One region of the Marinobacter sp. GH_1 genome, then DNA from elsewhere that is predicted to be linked to it. Evidence: predicted binding sites of a transcription regulator. Region 1 holds the regulator's gene; each other region holds the start of a gene.

Region 1 (4,472 bases):
CCGCCGGCTGTTGCTCTGCACCTTTTTCATCGGCCAGGGCATCCAGCAGTTGCTCAAACTCTTCGTCGGTAATATCTCCGGAATCATTGCCCGCACCGGCGGCAGGTTCGGGTTCTGGCGTTGCCGGTGCCGGCGCTGCCGTGTCGCCTTCCGGCTTGGCAAGTTCATCCAGCGCAGCGATCAATTCGTCCGGAGCCGGAGTCGGCTCTTCACGGTTACGAACCTGATCAAACATGGCGTTGACGTGGTCCAGAGCTTCCAGCACCACGTCCATCAATTCGGAGGTGACCTTGCGCTTGTGGTTGCGGAGGATATCGAACACATTTTCCGCAGAGTGACAGCAGTTGACCAGCGCTTCGAGCTGCAGGAACCCGGCACCGCCCTTGACCGTGTGGAAACCACGGAAGATGGCGTTGAGCAGGTTGCTGTCATCCGGATGCTGCTCAAGATCTACCAGCTGCTCGGACAGCTTTTCGAGAATCTCGCCGGCTTCAACCAGGAAGTCCTGCAGGATCTCTTCGTCGGCATCAAACGCCATGCGTCACCCTCTATAATCGTTCAGAAACCGAGACTGGATAACAGGTCATCAACGTCGTCCTGCCCCGAAACTACATCATCACGCTCCTCAGCCTTGATCTGAGGCCCTACCCCTTTTTCGGCCGATTCTTCTTTTTCTTCAATCTGGTGCACGGTGCCGGTGAGCTGGTCCACGTGGCTGGCCATCACCACCAGGCCAAGCAGGTTCTCTTCGACTTCTTTCACAAGAGCCGTTACTTTCTGGATAACCTGCCCGGTAAGATCCTGGAAGTCCTGGGCCAGAAGGATTTCTGACAGGTTGCTGTACAGGGTATCGGAATCTGTGGCCAGGCCCGCAAAGAAGCGATCAATGCGGCCGTACAGCTCCCGGAATTCTGCCGGCTCCATTTCCCGACGACGCAACCGCTGCCATTCGTCTCGCAGGGCGGTCGCTTCGTCGCGCATGGTATGCGCCACCGGCATGCTTTCTTCGACCAGGTCCATGGTGCGATTAGCCGCCTGGCTGGTCATCTGGACAACGTAGGCCAGCCGATCCGAGGCATCGGACATCTTGGACAAGGCTTCTTTCTGCTCGGCACTGCGGGCGTCTATCTGAAAATTCCGGATAGCCTCGTGCAGGCTCCGGGTCAACCGCCCCACTTCCCGATAGAGGCTCTGGTCGCGAACTTCACTAAGCTCGTTGATCACCGACATCGCACGGGCGTAATCGCCGGAACTGATGCATTCGGCCAGTTCGGAGCTTTGCTGCTGGAGCTTTTCGGTTACCTCCGGGTCGAGGCCCTGATGGTTCTCGTTCTTGTCAGTCATGACAGCCATCCGACCTCTGGTTACTGGATTCGCTCGAAGATCTTCTCAATCTTTTCCTTGAGAACGGCAGCGGTAAACGGTTTGACGACGTACCCGTTAACGCCGGCCTGCGCCGCCGCCACAATCTGGTCACGCTTGGCCTCCGCGGTTACCATCAGCACCGGCAGGTTCTTCAGGTTCTCGTCTGCCCGCACCGCCTTGAGCAGATCAAAACCCGACATGCCAGGCATGTTCCAGTCGGTCACCAGGAAGTCGTACTTGCCGCTCCTGAGCATGGGCAATGCAGTGTTGCCATCGTCCGCTTCATCCGTATTGGTGAAGCCAAGATCGCGCAGCAGATTCTTGATGATTCGCCGCATTGTGGAAAAGTCATCCACAATGAGAATTTTCATGTTTTTGTCCAATGGGACCTCCAGTCAGTAACACCCGGATTTCATTAAGCCTTTTGAAAGTCTAGCAGGCCGCTGCTTTAACCGCTTATTGTGTGGTGTTTGGCCGCGTTGTAAAGCGCCGGTTACCAAAATCTACACAGTTACGCGCCGCGCGGTCAGCGCCGGCCCGGTTTATTCTGGCTCGTCTTCCCGCCAATCGGACAACCGCCCCCTGAGACGAAAGGCCGCCTGGCTATGAATCTGGCTGACCCGGCTCTCGCTGACGCCCAGCACCGCGCCGATTTCCTTCAGGTTGAGCTCTTCCTGGTAGTAGAGGCTCAACACCAGCTTTTCTCGCTCAGGAAGCTCTTCGATTGCCTCTGCCAGGCTTTTCTGGAATGCATTTGATGAAATGCCATCCAGGGGATTATCGCTGGCCTCTGTTTCTTCTATCGGCAGCTCCCCGGATTCATTGAGCTCATCAAGGCTAAAAAGTCGGCCACTGTTGGCGTCTGCCAGGGAAGCATGATATTCCGACAGGTCAATGCCCAGCTCTTCGGCAACATCGACATCCTGGGCCTCGCGCCCGGTGCGGTCTTCCACGGTTTTGATGGCTGCCGCGATACGGCGGGCATTGCGATGAACAGAGCGCGGCACCCAGTCGCCCTTGCGGATTTCATCCACCATAGCGCCTCTGATTCGAATACCCGCGTATGTCTCGAAGGTGGCACCCTTGCCGGTTGAGTATCGTTGCGCAGCCTCCAGCAGGCCAATCATGCCGGCCTGCATGAGATCTTCAAGCTGAACCGAGGCCGGCAAACGGGCCATCAGATGAAGGGCGATTTTCTTGACCAGCGGCGCATGCTCCTCAATCAGCTGAGAGGGGCCTTTTGCGCCAGCCTGATGGTAGATTCCCAGGTTTTTCGCCAATGTCATGTATCCGGTTTTCTTATAGGACTGGATTCAGATCAGACTTCGACGAGCCGCTCCACGAAAAACTCCAGATGCCCTCTTGGCGATGATGGCAGCGGCCAGCTGTCCACTTTCTCTGCCAGGGCACGGATCGCCAGCGACGCCTTAGCCCGTGGATAGGCATCCAGAACGGCCCGCTGCCGCTGAACGGCTTTTTTGACGGCTTCGTCGTAAGGCACGATACCTACATATTGTAGTGCTACATCAAGGAAACGCTCGGTGACACGGGTCAGTTTTTCATACAGATGCCGGCCTTCCTGCTCATTTCGCACCTGATTCGCCAGAATACGGAAACGGTTGGTGCCGTAGTCGCGATTCATCAGTTTGATCAGGGCATAGGCATCGGTAATGGAGGTAGGCTCATCGCACACCACCAGCAGCAATTCCTGGGAGGCCCGCAGGAAACTGACGACCGACTCGGAAATACCGGCTGCTGTGTCAACAATCAGCACATCAATCTGGTCACCCAGCTCGCTGAAGGCGTTGATCAGCCCTGCATGTTCCATCGGGCTCAACTGGGTCATACGCTGGGTGCCGGACGATGCGGGGACAATCTTGATACCACCCGGGCCGTTGACCAGAACGTCCTTGAGGTCGCACTCGCCACTGAGCACATCCTGCAGATTGCGATTGGCGGTAATGCCCAACAGCACGTCGATATTGGCAAGGCCAAGGTCTGCATCCAGCAACACCACCCGCCGGCCTTTCTGGGCCAGCGCGATACCGAGGTTGACGGACACATTACTCTTGCCGACACCGCCCTTGCCGCCGGTAACCGCAATCACCTGAACCGGATGTGGTCTGCTCATACTGTTATCAGTCTCTTACTGCGTTCTTGTGTGGGCACAAACGGCAGCGCACCGGCTGTACCACCGGGCCTCAGGCCCCTTCTGCAGCGGCCTGGCCGTGCTGCATTGTTTTCAGGCGTTCTACGCCCAACCGCACCAGAGGAATGGCCTCTGCCCGGTGCAGGTCTTCGGGAATCTTCTGGCCATCGGTATACCATGCCACTTGCAGGCCGGTTTCCATGACAAAGCCCAAAGACTCACCCAGTGTCAGCGCTTCGTCAATCTTGGTCATGACGCAGCCTGCAAGGTTAGCCATCTTATAGCAATGCCACACGGATTTCATGATGCGCGGCTGGCTGGTGGCAGACACGACCAGATGGGTACGGATATTGTGATCGCTCCGGGCCAACTCCGCCAGCTGTTCCTGATAACCGCGATCCGAGCTGGTCAGCCCGGCAGTATCAATCAGAACCAGGTGCCGGTCTGACAATTCGTCCAGAATGTCATCCAGGGAATGACTCTCGTCCACAACCCGGACCGGAACATTGAGGATACGGCCAAACACAAACAGCTGTTCATGGGCTGCCACCCGGTAGCGATCGGTGGTGACCAACGCCAGGGAATCCGGCCCGTGCTCCAGTACATATTGGGCTGCCAGCTTGCCAATGGTGGTGGTCTTCCCAGACCCGGTTGGCCCCACCAGCGCATAGACGCCGCCGGCCTCAAGCCAGTGTTCCCGAGCGGTACGTACGCCGGTGGCCAGCATCTTCAGGGATTGCTTCCAACCATCTTCCAACCTGCCGGCGCGATGCTGACGGGACAGAGAGGTTGCCAGTTCCGCGCCCAGGCCAAATTCCTGCAGCCGCTCTGCAAGCCTCTGCTGAACCGCATTGGATGCCGCGACTGCAGGCTTCTCGGGTACCGAGGTACGGCCGCTGACCATCTCTCTCAGGGAGTTGATTTCCGCTCTCATGCTCGCCAACTCATCCGAGTAGCC
Region 2 (4,472 bases), 1.1 Mb from region 1:
CGGCACGGGCGGCTTCAATGGCGGCGTTCAGTGCCAGCAGGTTGGTCTGGTCTGCAATCTCGGAAATCAGCTCCAGACGGGTGGCCATCTCGGTGGTGCGCTGATCCAGCTGTTCGATTCGCTGGGCACCGCTCTGCACCTCGGAGTTAAGTGTCTCAATACCCTTCACGGCGTTGTGGGCCAACTGCTCACCGGTCTCCGCCGCCTTCGCTGTGTCTGCGGATTTGCGAGCAGTATTCACCGCGTTCTCCCGCACCTGAACTGCGGATGCCGCCATCTCTGTCGTGGCGCTGGCCACCTGGTCGGTGTTGTCACGTTGAGCAAGCACTTCACGTTCCGTGGTTTCCGCCTTGCCGGCAATGGTCCGTGCCGCTGATTCAACTTGGGCAGCGTTGTCCATCACCGTATGCATGCTCTCCCGAATCTTCGCCACCATTCGGTTAAAGGCGCGGGACAGTGAACCGATTTCATCGTTGCGGGTAACGTCCAGCTCAATGGATAGATCCGAATTCCGGGATATTTCATCCATCCGGTCATGGAGCCTGCGCAACCGGGAAAACACCAGCCGCCCCAGGACCAGCGCGGTCAGGAAGAAAATCACAACGAAAATGACCACCTGAACACCACCACCCACCAGCAACTGCTGCTGCAGGCGGGCGTCGCTCTGGGCCAGGGAATAGTCCACCCGGATGGCACCGAGAATCTCCCCTTCCTGGGCCTGGTGGCAGCCGAGGCAATTCACCCCCTGATAGTCTGCCTCGGCAATAACCGGCTCAATCAGGGTATAAACCCGGCCCTGGTCATTTGCCGAGTAAAGCTCCACCCGCTCGCCACGTAGTGCCCGCATATCCTCAGGTTCGCGACGCCGCTCCTCCGCATTACCCGCGCCGTACATCGCGTTCAACTGATCACTGCGCACCACCCGGATGTCCAGAACATCTTCGGATGCCTTGGCCCTATCACGCAGTACATCCCGATTGTTGATGGTGCCTGTCACCATCATGGTGTTGAGCCCGTCAAAGTAGGATTTTGCCAGCCCGTCTACATATTTGTGGCTGAACTCCTCAAGATGCGCGCGCTGCGACTGGGCGCTGTAAACAACGGTGAACGCAAGAATGATGGAAAACGCCACGGCCAGAGCCGACAGCAGCAAAAAGCGGATCGAGTGTTGTTTTTTCATGGTACCCCGGCAGCGGAAGATCAACTGAACAACCACCTGTTATGACGGCAGTTTCGGGCATAACTTTATAGACATACGTCAATTTTTATATGACCCAGATCAGCCCGATGCCATCCCTATGACACTCGTTGCAAAGTTTTACATTTCCACGCAAGTAAAGACTGCCAAACCTCAAGAACAACCTGGCCCAAAACCTGCTTGTTACTCACAAACACACCCCATAATCGAATTTCCGGCAGTTATTTACCGCCGAGGAGGAAATGCACCATGTCTTTGCTGACATCCCTGATACAAGCCAGCACACGCTTTCAGCAAGCCATGGACAGCCGCCAGGCACCCGCAGCCAAGCCCGATGGCGAGAAACCCGCTGCCACGAAGCAACCCGAAGCCGCCGGTAACCCGGGTGATGACCGCTTTACCCCGTCCGGGCAGTCAGAACTGGACCCCGGCAGCCTGAAAGCTCGCAAACTCCCACTCGGCCAGTACAAACAGACCGTTGCGCAGGATCTCTCCTTTGTTCGTGAAACCCTCCGGCACAAACTTGCCGAGTACAACCTGCACCCGGCAACGGCCCTGAGCGTGGGAAAAGGCGAGAACGGCAATGCGGTAGTTGAGGGGAAGCTGCCAGAAGAGCTTCGCGAAAGAATTGAAATGGACCTGAACAACAACCGGGGCTTCCGGGAAGCCTTCAGTCGGCTGAGCGTCAGCGAACCGACACTACACTTTATGGATAACGCCCTGAAGCTCAATCAGGCCTACGGCGTGAACAACTCCCTGCTGGATTCACTGCTCAGCGACAATCAGCAGTTCAACGGCTTACAGGATGTCATCCACCGTTACGACAGCCTGAAACGCAACGCCAACAGCGGCCAACCCGACTTTGGTAACAGCGCACAACGCTACGCCTTCAACCTGAACACCCGGGCCTGATACCCGGGTGACATTGATCTTTGACCGTTAAACCTGAAACGGAGCGGGATCACCTTTACCCACCCGCGTAACCTCCGGGGCATCCCCGAGGAAGTTCACCACGGTAGTCGCTTCCATACCGCAGAACCCACCATCAATGATCAAATCCAGCTCGTGTTCCAGAACATCCCGGATTTCATAGGGATCGGTCATTGGCTCAGTTTCATCGGGCAGAATCAGGGTACTGCTCATGATCGGCTCGCCCAACTCGCCCAGCAGCTCCCGCACAATCTCGTTATCCGGCACCCGCACGCCAATAGACCGACGCTTGGGATGCAACAAACGGCGCGGCACCTCACTGGTGGCTGGCAGAATGAACGTATACGGCCCCGGTGTGAACGTCTTCAGCAAACGGTACTGCGTGTTATCCACCTTGGCGTACACACCAATATCCGACAAATCCCGGCACACAAGCGTAAAGTTATGCTTGTCATCCAGCTTCCGGATACGCTTGATACGATCCGCTGCCTGCTTGTCACCCAGGTGACAACCCAGCGCATACCCGGAATCCGTGGGATACACAATCACCCCACCCTTGCGAAGAATATCAACCGCCTGGTTGATCAACCGCTTCTGCGGATTCTCAGGATGGATCTGGAAAAACTGACTCATGAATTCACTCCCTGTCCCAATTTCGCAGCCATGGCGTCATCGCCCTTCGAACCACCCATACAACCGGGCGAATCCGGCGCCGCCTGACCACTGGCCGCCCACTCCTCCGGCGTATACAAATGCAACGCCAAAGCATGCACAGGCCCCGCCAGCTCTTCCGCCAACACTTTATAAATGGCCTGATGCCGCTTAACTTTCATCTGACCGGCAAAATCCGGCGACACCAACGTCACCTTGAAATGGGTTTCCGAATTCGGCGGCACGGAATGCATGTGGCTCTCGTTCTCCACAGCCAGCAGCTGCGCGGCAAACCCGTCTTTGAGCTTGGTTTCAATTGCGTTCTGAACTTTCATAAAAAATCTTCTGCTCCAACTTCTCAAATGACCACTCGCACTATCGCGGCGGCTTGCAGGGCGCCCGAAAGCGCTCTCTACCGGGCGAATTGCACGGAGTCTCAAGCGGCTGTGGTGGAAGCTTTCCCAAAAGTGTGTGTTGCCAGGGATGGCAACACCAAGCCCCCATGGACGGGTTCACGGCGTCTTTTGGGAAAGCTTCCACCACAGCCGCCTCCCCCAACACAACCAGTCTACTACACAACAAACGATAAGCCCGAAGCCCTTGACACAAAAGCCCCAAACAGACACATTCCGATGCCACTCAGCGAACCACCAACACCATGCACCTGTACATCGCCGAAAAACCCAGCCTGGCCAGAGCCATCGCCGCCGCCCTCCCCGGCCCGCACCAGAAAGGCCAGGGCTGGATCCGTTGCGGAAACGGCCAGGAAGCCGCCACCGTCAGCTGGTGCATCGGCCATCTGCTGGAGCCGGCCGAGCCCGCCCGCTACAACCCGGCATGGAAAAAGTGGCGCCAGGAAGACCTGCCCATGTTCCCCGAACAATGGCAGCTCACCCCCAAAGACAGCGTAAAACAGCAACTCAAGGTGCTCGAATCCCTGATTCGACAGGCCGACGTGATCACCCACGCCGGCGACCCGGACCGTGAAGGCCAGCTACTGGTGGATGAAGTACTGCGCTACGTTGGTACCACCGTTCCGGTAAAACGGGTACTGATTAACGACCTGACTCCCAGCGCCGTCGCTCGCTCCATTCAGGCACCCAGAGACAACAAGGAATTCCGCCGGCTATCCCATTCCGCCCTGGCCCGACAAAGGGCCGACTGGTTGTATGGGATCAACCTCACCCGGTTCTACACCCTGAGCTACCAGCAACAGGGTCAGGACGGCGTTTACTCGGTTGGCCGAGTACAAACACCGGTGCTCGGCCTGGTTGTGGAGCGGGATAACACCATCGAGAACTTCGAGCCCAAGCCCTGGTACCGAATTGAAGGTCAATTCCAAGCCTCCGAAGAGGACGCGGACCAACGCCCGTTTACCGCCCGCTGGCTGCCGGATGAAGCCTATGAAGACCATCTGGACGAAGAGAAACGCCTGCTCAGCAGGGACGTGGCCGAGCAAATTGCCCATGCCGTGAACGGTCGGCCTGGCACCATCGCAGAATCCCGCTTCAGAGACCGGCCCGAGCCACCGCCCCTGCCGCTGTCCCTGTCGGCACTGCAGATAGAAGCCGGGCGACTGTTCCGGATGGGTGCCAAAGACGTGCTGGACACCGCCCAGAATCTGTATGAACGGCACCAGTTGATCACCTACCCCCGGTCCGACAACCGTTACCTGCCCGAGGAACATTTTCAT
Region 3 (4,472 bases), 580 kb from region 1:
ATGAAATGCTTTCTCTGCCTCTGAGATCAGCCAGATTATTTGAGCATAAATTAAACAATAGACGGGCTATTTAATTTTGGCAATGCCATCAGCTGTCTACCGTAACCCTTTCATGGAATAGTTCAACATCCGCCCCCCGCAAAGGGGGCCAGATGCGGTCGTTATCTGGTTTTCAATTCGTACAGATCAACACGACGATCTTTCAGATTGGTGACTGAGCCTTCGTTACGTACCAATTTGAGTTTCTCCAGGTCCATATCCGAGAACATGATCATTTCGGTGTTCGGGGTGGTCTCCGCCATCACGGCATCGTGCGGGAATGCGAAGTCAGACGGTGAGAATACGGAGGATTGCGCGTATTGGACGTCCAGGTTCTCAACCTTGGGCAGGTTGCCGACACTGCCGGTGATCACCACATAACACTCGTTTTCGATGGCGCGGGCCTGGGCACAATGGCGAACCCGCAAGTAGCCGTTTTTGGTGTCGGTCCAGAAGGGTACACAGATGATGTCCACATCCTGGCTGGCAGCTACGCGCCCGAGCTCCGGAAATTCGATGTCGTAACAGATCATAATGGCAACCCGGCCGGCATCTGTATCGAATACCTGGAACTTGTCGCCGCCTTCAATAACCCAGTCGCGGCGTTCATGGGGCGTGATGTGGATCTTGCGTTGCTCGTCCACGCGGCCATCCCGATGGCACAGGTACGACACGTTATAAACCCGGTCGTTCTCGATCAGCGGCATGGAGCCGGTGATAATGTTGATGTTGTAACTGACCGCCATTTCCGACATTTCATTGCGGAACTGCTCGGTAAAACCGGCAAGGAAACGAATGGCGCGGGTCTGGTCCATCTGGTCGGTCAGGCCCATCAGGGGTGCGTTGAAGAATTCCGGGAACAGGGCAAAGTCACTTTTGTAATCAGACAACGCATCCACGAAATACTCAACCTGCTTCAGCACTTCCTCCACTGAGGTGAATTCCCGCATCTGCCATTGCACGGCACCCAGGCGAACCTGGGTTTTCTTCACGTTCAGCACCGAGGAGGGCGGGGTATACAGGATGTTCCGCCATTCCAGCAGGGTGGCATAACCCAGCGACTTTTCATCTTCCGGAAGATATTTGTGCATCAAACGGGTTACCTGAAAATCGTTGGACAGCTGAAAGGTGAGAATCGGATCGTAGATCTCTTTGCGGTCGACGCGATGGATGTACTCTTCCGGCGTGTACTGTTCGGAATACTTGAAGTAATTGGGGATACGCCCGCCTGCGAGAATAGCCCGCAGGTTCATGGAACGGCAAAGTTCCTTGCGGGCTTCATAGAGCCGCCGGCCCAGGCGGTAGCCCCGGTACTCGGGATGAATAAATACATCCAGGCCATAGAGCGAATCGCCATTGGCGTTGTGCCAGATTTTCTCGTTACGGAGGATCAGGTCGTCGTAGGCGTGGGGGTTGCTGAAGCGCTCGTACTTAACGCATACGGTCAACGCAACGGCCACCAGGTGCCCGTTGTCTTCAATACAGATCTGACCGTCCGGGAACTGCTCAACCAACGCCTTGATGGTTTCCTTTGGCCATGCGCCCCCGATATCGTCGTAAACCTCGTCCATCAGCTCCTGGAGCTGGCTGTAGTCTTCAAGCGTCAGGTTTCGCAGATTCAGGTGGAGCTCTTCATGGGCCATCTGGTGTATCTCCTTTGGTTTGGCAGCCTTGGTTGCCTGTAAGTCCATTCTAACAAAGAGTTCTAAAGACTTCGCTCAAATTGCCGTTAGTCAATTAATTCACATCTATAATTGATGAGAAGCTGATTGAAACAACCTCAGTCTTATCGGAGGGACTCCCCTTGCAATTCTCATTTTCTCAGAAACTGCTCGTTGCCGTAGGTGCTCTCATCATAATGCTGATGGCTGCGTTGACAGTGGCAACGGATATCAGGCTCAGATCAACGACGGATCGTTATGTTGACGCGCTTATGGCCGACGCGGTAGAGCAGAGTACGTCCAGTATTTCCGATTGGCTCAACACTCGCCTGGACATGGCTGAGGCGACGGCCAACGCCCTTGAGGGCATCCGCACCGACAATATGGCCCGTACCCTGATGGAAGCGATGACGCGCGGCGGCAATATTATGGATGTCTATGCCGGCACCGAGGACGGCCGGATGCTAATGCGGAGCCCAGAGGTGGAAGCGACACTGCCACCTGACTACGACCCCCGCACCCGCCCCTGGTTCCAGGGAGCCCAGCGGTTAGGGCGTTCATCATTCACTGAGCCCTATCAGGATGCCAGCACTGGCGCGACCATTATCTCCGCCATGGCCCCGATCAAGTCCGGTTTATATAAAGGAGCAGCCGGCATGGATATCGGGCTTGGCACGATTGACCGAATGTTGTCGACGATCACCCTGGCCGATACCGGGTTCGCCGCACTGGTAAACGAGAAAGGCACTGTGCTCTTCTACCCGGACTCAGAGGTGGTCGGAAACAACATTTCGGACATTATCGGCCAGCGGCCCGCTCTTGATGGCAGCCAGCATACATTTGAGATGGACGGCGCCCGCTGGAGTGTCAGTTTTCATCCGATAGCCGATGCCCGGGCTGTGGAGTGGTACCTGGTGACGTTTGTTAACGAGGACCTGATCAACGCTCCGATTGTTGAGGCCCGGGTGGGCGGCCTTGTCATTGCCGCTGTGGGTTTGATAGTTGCCCTGGTGGCGCTGTATTTCGGAATACGATTGCTGATGGTGCCGGTGCGCCGCCTGAACAGTGCGATGTCCAGTATTGCTTCGGGTGATGCAGATCTTACCCGCCGACTGGACGATTCCGCTTCGGACGAGTTTGGCGCACTGGCGCAAAGTTTTAACCGATTTGTGGAGAACATTCAGCAGGTTGTCCGGGAAGTCAAAGAGGGTAGTGATGACCTGGATGAGAATGTGACCGCCTTGCGCAACACCTCCAGTACCAGCCGTTCGAGCGTTGAGAGCCAGCAGAGCGAGATTGACATGATTGCTACGGCCATCAACGAAATGTCTGCTGCTGCCGGAGAGATTGCCCAGAACGCACAGCAAACAGCGGAAGCGGCTGAGAATGCCGATCAGGAGAGTCGCGAGTCGTTGCTGACGGTGACTGCGTCGAGGGATGCGGTGCAAAAGCTTTCCAATGAGGTTAATGCAGCTGCTGAAGTCATCGACACGCTGGGTAAGGATGTGTCGTCCATCACCACGGTGCTGGAGGTTATTCAGGGCATAGCAGAACAGACCAACCTGCTGGCACTGAACGCCGCAATCGAGGCCGCAAGGGCAGGGGAAGCGGGGCGTGGCTTTGCGGTGGTGGCAGACGAAGTACGCAACCTGGCCCAGAGGACCCAGTCTTCCACTGAGGAAATCAATAACATGATCGAGCGTCTGCAGAAAGGCGCCGGCGATGCGGTGGAAGTGATGAAGGCGTCAACGGCGGTGTCTAATGTCAGTATGGAAAAAGCCCAGGACGCCATGGAATCCCTGAACCGGATTGCCGAGGCCATCACCGCCATCAGCCAGATGACGTCTCAGATTGCCACAGCGTCTGAGGAGCAAACCTCGGTTACCGAAGAGCTGAATGCCTCCATCACCCGGATTGCGGACCAGGGCAAGGAAGCAGCCAAAGCCGCCAGTGAAAACGATGTGTACAGCGGGCACATTGAAACCATTGGCAGAACATTGAATGAAAAAGTGACCCGCTTCCGCGTATAGCGGAGGCTGGCCATGGACGGCCAGCGGGTCATAACCTTTCAATCAGGTGAGGCAATCTGGCTCAGATAATCGAGCCGGCGACGCAGGTTTTCCAAAGTGTGCCGCCCCACATACATGGATTCCTCGCTGAGGTACGGGTTCTCCAGGGTTATCACTTTGCGCTGCTCAAGCCCAAGCTCTGTCACTGCGCGACCGAACCATCGCTTCAGGTAAACTGCAAAACTGCCATCTTTGATGGCGCGTTCTATTCCCAGCTGTAACCGATGGGCGGCCTCCTGATCATTTGGAGCGACAAAAAGATAGGATGGCATGTGGTAGGCGAACAGAATGTTGGGTTCGATGACCAGATCGTCTGCCCGATTGTGTTCAAGGTCAAACAATACTTCACCAACGCCACGGGCAAAGCATTCAAAACGTTCATTGCGCAGCATACCAAACAGGATTTCATAGCGGGTGTGCGTAACCACCTGCAGGCCGTTGGCCTCGAGAATCGGCGTGTCTGGCCAGTGAGAGCCCTGGCCAATCCGGATTTTTCTTGAAGTCAGGTCATCTATGTTCTGGATGCCCTCGAACTGGGGCAGATGCTTTGGTAACACCAGGCACACCCGAAAGCCCAGCAAGCCGCCGTCTACCGGCAAGGGAATAGGATTGAGAAATTCCTCCCGTTCAGCGGTGGTCGCAACATTGGCAATATCCACCAGCCGGTTATTATTGTTGGCCAACTCTCGCAGTACCCGGCCCT
Region 4 (4,472 bases), 1.0 Mb from region 1:
CACCACCTGGAACGGGTTGCGATCGTTGATTTCGATGTGCATCAGGGCAACGGCACGGTAGACATCGTCAGCGGAGACGAACGCATACTGATGTGCTCCAGCTTCCAGCATCCGTTCTATCCGCACTCCCATGTGCATCGCCAGGCGGACAACATTATCAATGCGCCGATCGAGGCCAACTGCTCAGCTCTGGACTACCGTAAAGCGGTGGAAGCAGCGTGGCTTAAGAAATTGCAGGATTTCCGCCCGCAGCTGGTACTGATTTCCGCCGGCTTTGACGGCCACAAACTCGACCCGATGGCAGAACTGAATCTGGAAGTGGACGACTATCGCTGGTTGACGGAAATGCTGATCAGCGTGGCCCATGACCACGCAAATGACCGGATTGTGTCAACTCTGGAGGGGGGATATCACCTGAAAGCGCTGGCCGAAAGCGTCACCGCCCACCTGGACCTGCTCAGCACGGTTTACTGAGAAGTCCCGCTCCATTCAGCCCGAGAAATCCATACCCGGGCCGTTCGCCTGCTGTAACTCCGGGCGCTCGCCCTGCCGTTGCAAGCGAATGGTGGTACGGCGATTATCCGCATGCCGGCGGGAAACCGGGAACTGGTCACCGTGCCCACGCACAATCAGAAGGTCATCATCGATACCGCGGGATCGCAGATAGTCCGCCACCACATTCGCCCGATCTTCGGACAGCGCCCGGTTATCGATGCGGCTGCCAACACTGTCTGAATGGCCGTCCACAAATATCCGCTCAACGGTGGAATCCGCCATTACGTAGGTCACGATGTTATCCAGCAGCTGCCTGTCGGTATCAGACAGGCTGGTACTGCCGCTGACAAACGGCACTCGGGAACGACGAATCTGGTCGTAGTTCACCGGCAGCAGGCTGGATACGCACTCCCGGTAGCCCGAGTACGGGCCTGAGAAATTAACGTTGGAAAGTTGAACCCGCACGGGCCGGTCATCATAACGGGCAGCTCGTGTGACGGTCGGGCGCATCCCCTGCAACAAACCCTGAGTCATCAGGGTTGCCTCACGACTGCTGACCGTGACCGCCCTGGGCTGGTCTGAGACCGTTACCGAGCCGATGGCCCGGGGCGCCACGCCAGGACGCCAGGCTGGCGCTTCCACCACTAGCTGGCCGCGACCGGGGCGCATCACCGGGATCTCGGATTCCAGATAGAAACTCAACGCTTCGCCGGCCCGATGGCGGAAAACCGCCCTGCCGTATCCCGGTACCTCGTGTACCAGAGAACACTCAAACACAGATTCCGACAGGTACCACTGGCTGTTCTCAATGCCGGCACCGTAGCTTGTCGCCAAAACAGGCGTAGCCGCCACTGCAAACAAAGCCGACACGCCTGCAGCTGCCAGCTTTTGATGAAGTATATGGCGAAGCGAATAAGTCATTGTGAGAGCGCCTCGAAAACCGGGTCTGTTTTCAACATGACTGTTTAACGGCGATCAAAATGATTACTTGAGCCACAAAGGGACTGGAATAGCAAAAACATTCCCATCCGCCTTCTGATATAATCCGCAAAATTTTTTGGCTGCTTTGCGGATACCATCATGACCAGAACACTCACCATCACCCGACCCGACGACTGGCACCTGCACGTGCGCGACGGTGCTGTGCTGAACAGCGTGGTGCCGGCCACGGCCGCCTGCTTTGGCCGGGCAATCATCATGCCGAATCTGGTGCCACCGGTAACCGATGCGGCCGCCGCCATGGCTTATCGTGAGCGTATTCGGGCAGCTGCCGGCAGCACCAGCTTTGAACCGCTGATGACACTGTACCTGACGGAAAGTATGACCCCCGAAACCATTCGGGAAGCCAAGGCCGCCGGTGTTGTCGCTGCCAAACTCTACCCCGCGGGCGCCACCACCAATTCCGAGTCCGGCGTTACCGATATCCGCAATATTTACCCGGTTCTTGAAGCCATGGCTGAGTGCGGCATGCTGCTTTTGGTTCACGGCGAAGTGACGGACGCCGACATTGATATCTTCGACCGGGAAAAAGTGTTTCTTGATCGGGTCCTGAGCCCAACCATCGAGGCCTTCCCGACCCTGAAAGTGGTGCTGGAGCACATCACCACGGCGGATTCCGCCGAGTTTGTGCGCGCCCATACCGGCGGCAACCTGGCCGCCACCGTGACGCCACAGCACCTGATGTACAACCGGAATCATATGCTGGTGGGCGGTATCCGCCCCCACCTGTATTGCCTGCCGATCCTGAAACGGAACAAGCATCAGCTGGCGCTGCGCGAAGCGGTTGCCAGCGGCGATCCTCGGTTCTTCCTGGGCACCGATTCCGCACCCCACGCCCGCGACAAAAAGGAAGCCGCCTGCGGCTGCGCCGGTTGCTACTCTGCCTACGGCGCCATTGGCCTGTACGCAGACGTCTTTGAGGAACTCGGCATTCTCGACAAACTGGAAGCCTTTGCCAGCTTCAACGGCGCCGACTTTTACGGCCTGCCACGAAACACCGATACCATTACCCTGGTACGTGAGCCCTGGACCATGCCAGAGCAACTGCCGTTGGCCGACGGTAATATCGTACCCTTGAAGGCCGGTGAAACCGTTCACTGGCGCATGGCGTAACTCATTATTCATTCATAACACGAACATCGGAGTTCGAGTGTCAGAAGAAAACAAGCCGCCACATCCTATGTCCCAACGCTTCCGTGGCTTCCTGCCGGTGGTTGTCGATGTTGAAACCGCCGGTTTCAATCCGGAGCGAGACGCCCTACTGGAAATTGCCGCCGTCATACTGACCATGGACGACGATGGCTTGCTGCGCCGGGGGGAAACCCACGTGCAGCAGATTGACCCCTTCGAAGGCGCCAACCTGGAACAGTCTGCCCTGGACTTCACCGGCATCGACCCCTGGAACCCGGAACGTGAGGCAGTCCCAGAGCGGGAAGGCCTGAGCGAAATATTCTCCCCGATCCGCAAGGCGGTGAAAGCCCACGACTGCAAGCGTGCGGTTCTGGTCGGCCACAACGCCACCTTTGACCACAACTTTGTGTTTGCGGCTGCCTTGCGGGCCGACATCAAACGCAACCCGTTCCACCCGTTCTCCACCTTTGACACAGCAACTCTGGCTGGCCTGGCCTATGGCCATACGGTGCTGGCACAGGCCTGTAAACTGGCGGGCATCCCTTTCAGCAACAAGGAAGCCCACTCCGCAGCCTACGATGCAGAAAAAACCGCTGACCTGTTCTGCGGCATCGTGAACCGCTGGAAAGAGCTGGGCGGTTTTCCGCCGCCGCTCATTGAGCCAGAGGAAGAAGCGACAAGCTGATAACCGCAAGAATCAAAAAAACCCGCCGAAGCGGGTTTTTTCTTACCTGGAGACAGCTTACCAGTAGATACCTCGCATAATGGCCGCGAACGCCACCTGCTCGGTCGACACCTTGGGCTTTTCACCAGACTTGCTACCAGCGGCAGACGGAGAATCCGGGAACATCCGGTAACCGGTGTTCATGATAATCTCACCCATCTTCGGCGCCAGGGCGTGCAGAACCTGGGCAAAGACACCCAGGCGAGTAGCAATACGCTTCGGCCGGTAAACGATGGCATCCGCCACCATCTGCGCAGCTTCATCCGGTGACAGCGTGGGTACCGAATCGTAAATCTTGGTCGGCGCAATCATCGGCGTTTTCACCAACGGCATGTTGATGGTGGTGAACGTCAGATTACGGTCAGACCACTCCGCCGCCGCACACCGGCTGAAGGCATCCAGCGCTGACTTCGACGCCACATAGGCCGAGAAACGTGGTGCGTTGGTCAGTACCCCAATGGACGAGATATTCACCACATGGCCACGGCGGCGCTCCAGCATGGCCGGCGCAAAGCCCATGATCAGGCGCACAGAACCGAAGTAGTTCAGCTGCATGGTGCGCTCGAAATCGTGGAAACGGTCAAACGACAAGGACAGCGAGCGTCGAATAGACCGGCCGGCATTGTTCACCAGTACGTCTACATGGCCGTGATTATCCAAAACCGTCTTTACAAAGCGATCACAGTCTTCCATGTCGGAAAAATCGCACTGGTACGCGTGGATATTACCGCCACGGGCTTCCAGATCGGCTGCCACTTCGTCCAGGGTTTCCTTGGTGCGGGCGCCAATCACCAGGATTGCACCGGCTTCCGCCAGTTTCTGGGCAGTTGCCAGGCCAATACCGGAAGTGGCACCGGTGACAACACACACCTTGCCTTCCACTGTTCCCTTCAGGGTGCGGTCCTTGAACAGATCCGGGTCCAGGTTACGCTCCCAGTAGTCCCAGATCACAGGCGCATAGCTTGGCAGGCGCGGCACGTCGATGCCGGTGCCTTTCAGCGCCCTTTCAGTTTCACGGGCATCGAAACGGGTCGGATAGTTGATGAACGACATTACCGACGGCGGAATGCCCATATCATCCAGAACGGCACTGGCGATGCGCTTAACCGGTGGCAAATTCTTG

What was found. The regulator FliA, encoded in region 1, starts transcription of late flagellar genes. The targets are predictions, from matches to a motif close to CTAAAGTTTNNNNNNNNNNNGCCGNTAA.
Region 2: a site for FliA is predicted at 1,222-1,249, ahead of ACNSOI_RS12350 (methyl-accepting chemotaxis protein). Genes of this name have one in related genera too.
Region 3: a site for FliA is predicted at 1,745-1,772, ahead of ACNSOI_RS10075 (methyl-accepting chemotaxis protein). Genes of this name have one in related genera too.
Region 4: a site for FliA is predicted at 1,461-1,488, ahead of ACNSOI_RS12205 (flagellar protein MotY). Genes of this name have one in related genera too.

Annotation. Positions count from the first base shown of each region.
Region 1 is NZ_CP184460.1:1,627,890-1,632,361, reverse strand. Features, by position in the region: gene ACNSOI_RS07485 (chemotaxis protein CheA) at 1-538, opposite strand, end outside; gene ACNSOI_RS07480 (protein phosphatase CheZ) at 559-1,344, opposite strand; gene cheY (chemotaxis response regulator CheY) at 1,365-1,748, opposite strand; gene ACNSOI_RS07470 (RNA polymerase sigma factor FliA) at 1,908-2,651, opposite strand; gene ACNSOI_RS07465 (MinD/ParA family protein) at 2,684-3,496, opposite strand; gene flhF (flagellar biosynthesis protein FlhF) at 3,567-4,472, opposite strand, start outside.
Region 2 is NZ_CP184460.1:2,705,619-2,710,090, forward strand. Features, by position in the region: gene ACNSOI_RS12350 (methyl-accepting chemotaxis protein) at 1-1,180, opposite strand, end outside; gene ACNSOI_RS12355 (hypothetical protein) at 1,448-2,110, shown strand; gene ACNSOI_RS12360 (L-threonylcarbamoyladenylate synthase) at 2,138-2,761, opposite strand; gene ACNSOI_RS12365 (BolA family protein) at 2,758-3,114, opposite strand; gene ACNSOI_RS12370 (DNA topoisomerase 3) at 3,438-4,472, shown strand, end outside.
Region 3 is NZ_CP184460.1:2,205,464-2,209,935, forward strand. Features, by position in the region: gene ACNSOI_RS10065 (hypothetical protein) at 1-2, opposite strand, end outside; gene ACNSOI_RS10070 (bifunctional GNAT family N-acetyltransferase/carbon-nitrogen hydrolase family protein) at 162-1,682, opposite strand; gene ACNSOI_RS10075 (methyl-accepting chemotaxis protein) at 1,904-3,730, shown strand; gene ACNSOI_RS10080 (hypothetical protein) at 3,769-4,472, opposite strand, start outside.
Region 4 is NZ_CP184460.1:2,674,427-2,678,898, forward strand. Features, by position in the region: gene ACNSOI_RS12200 (histone deacetylase family protein) at 1-474, shown strand, start outside; gene ACNSOI_RS12205 (flagellar protein MotY) at 490-1,416, opposite strand; gene pyrC (dihydroorotase) at 1,576-2,607, shown strand; gene rnt (ribonuclease T) at 2,645-3,310, shown strand; gene ACNSOI_RS12220 (SDR family oxidoreductase) at 3,368-4,472, opposite strand, start outside.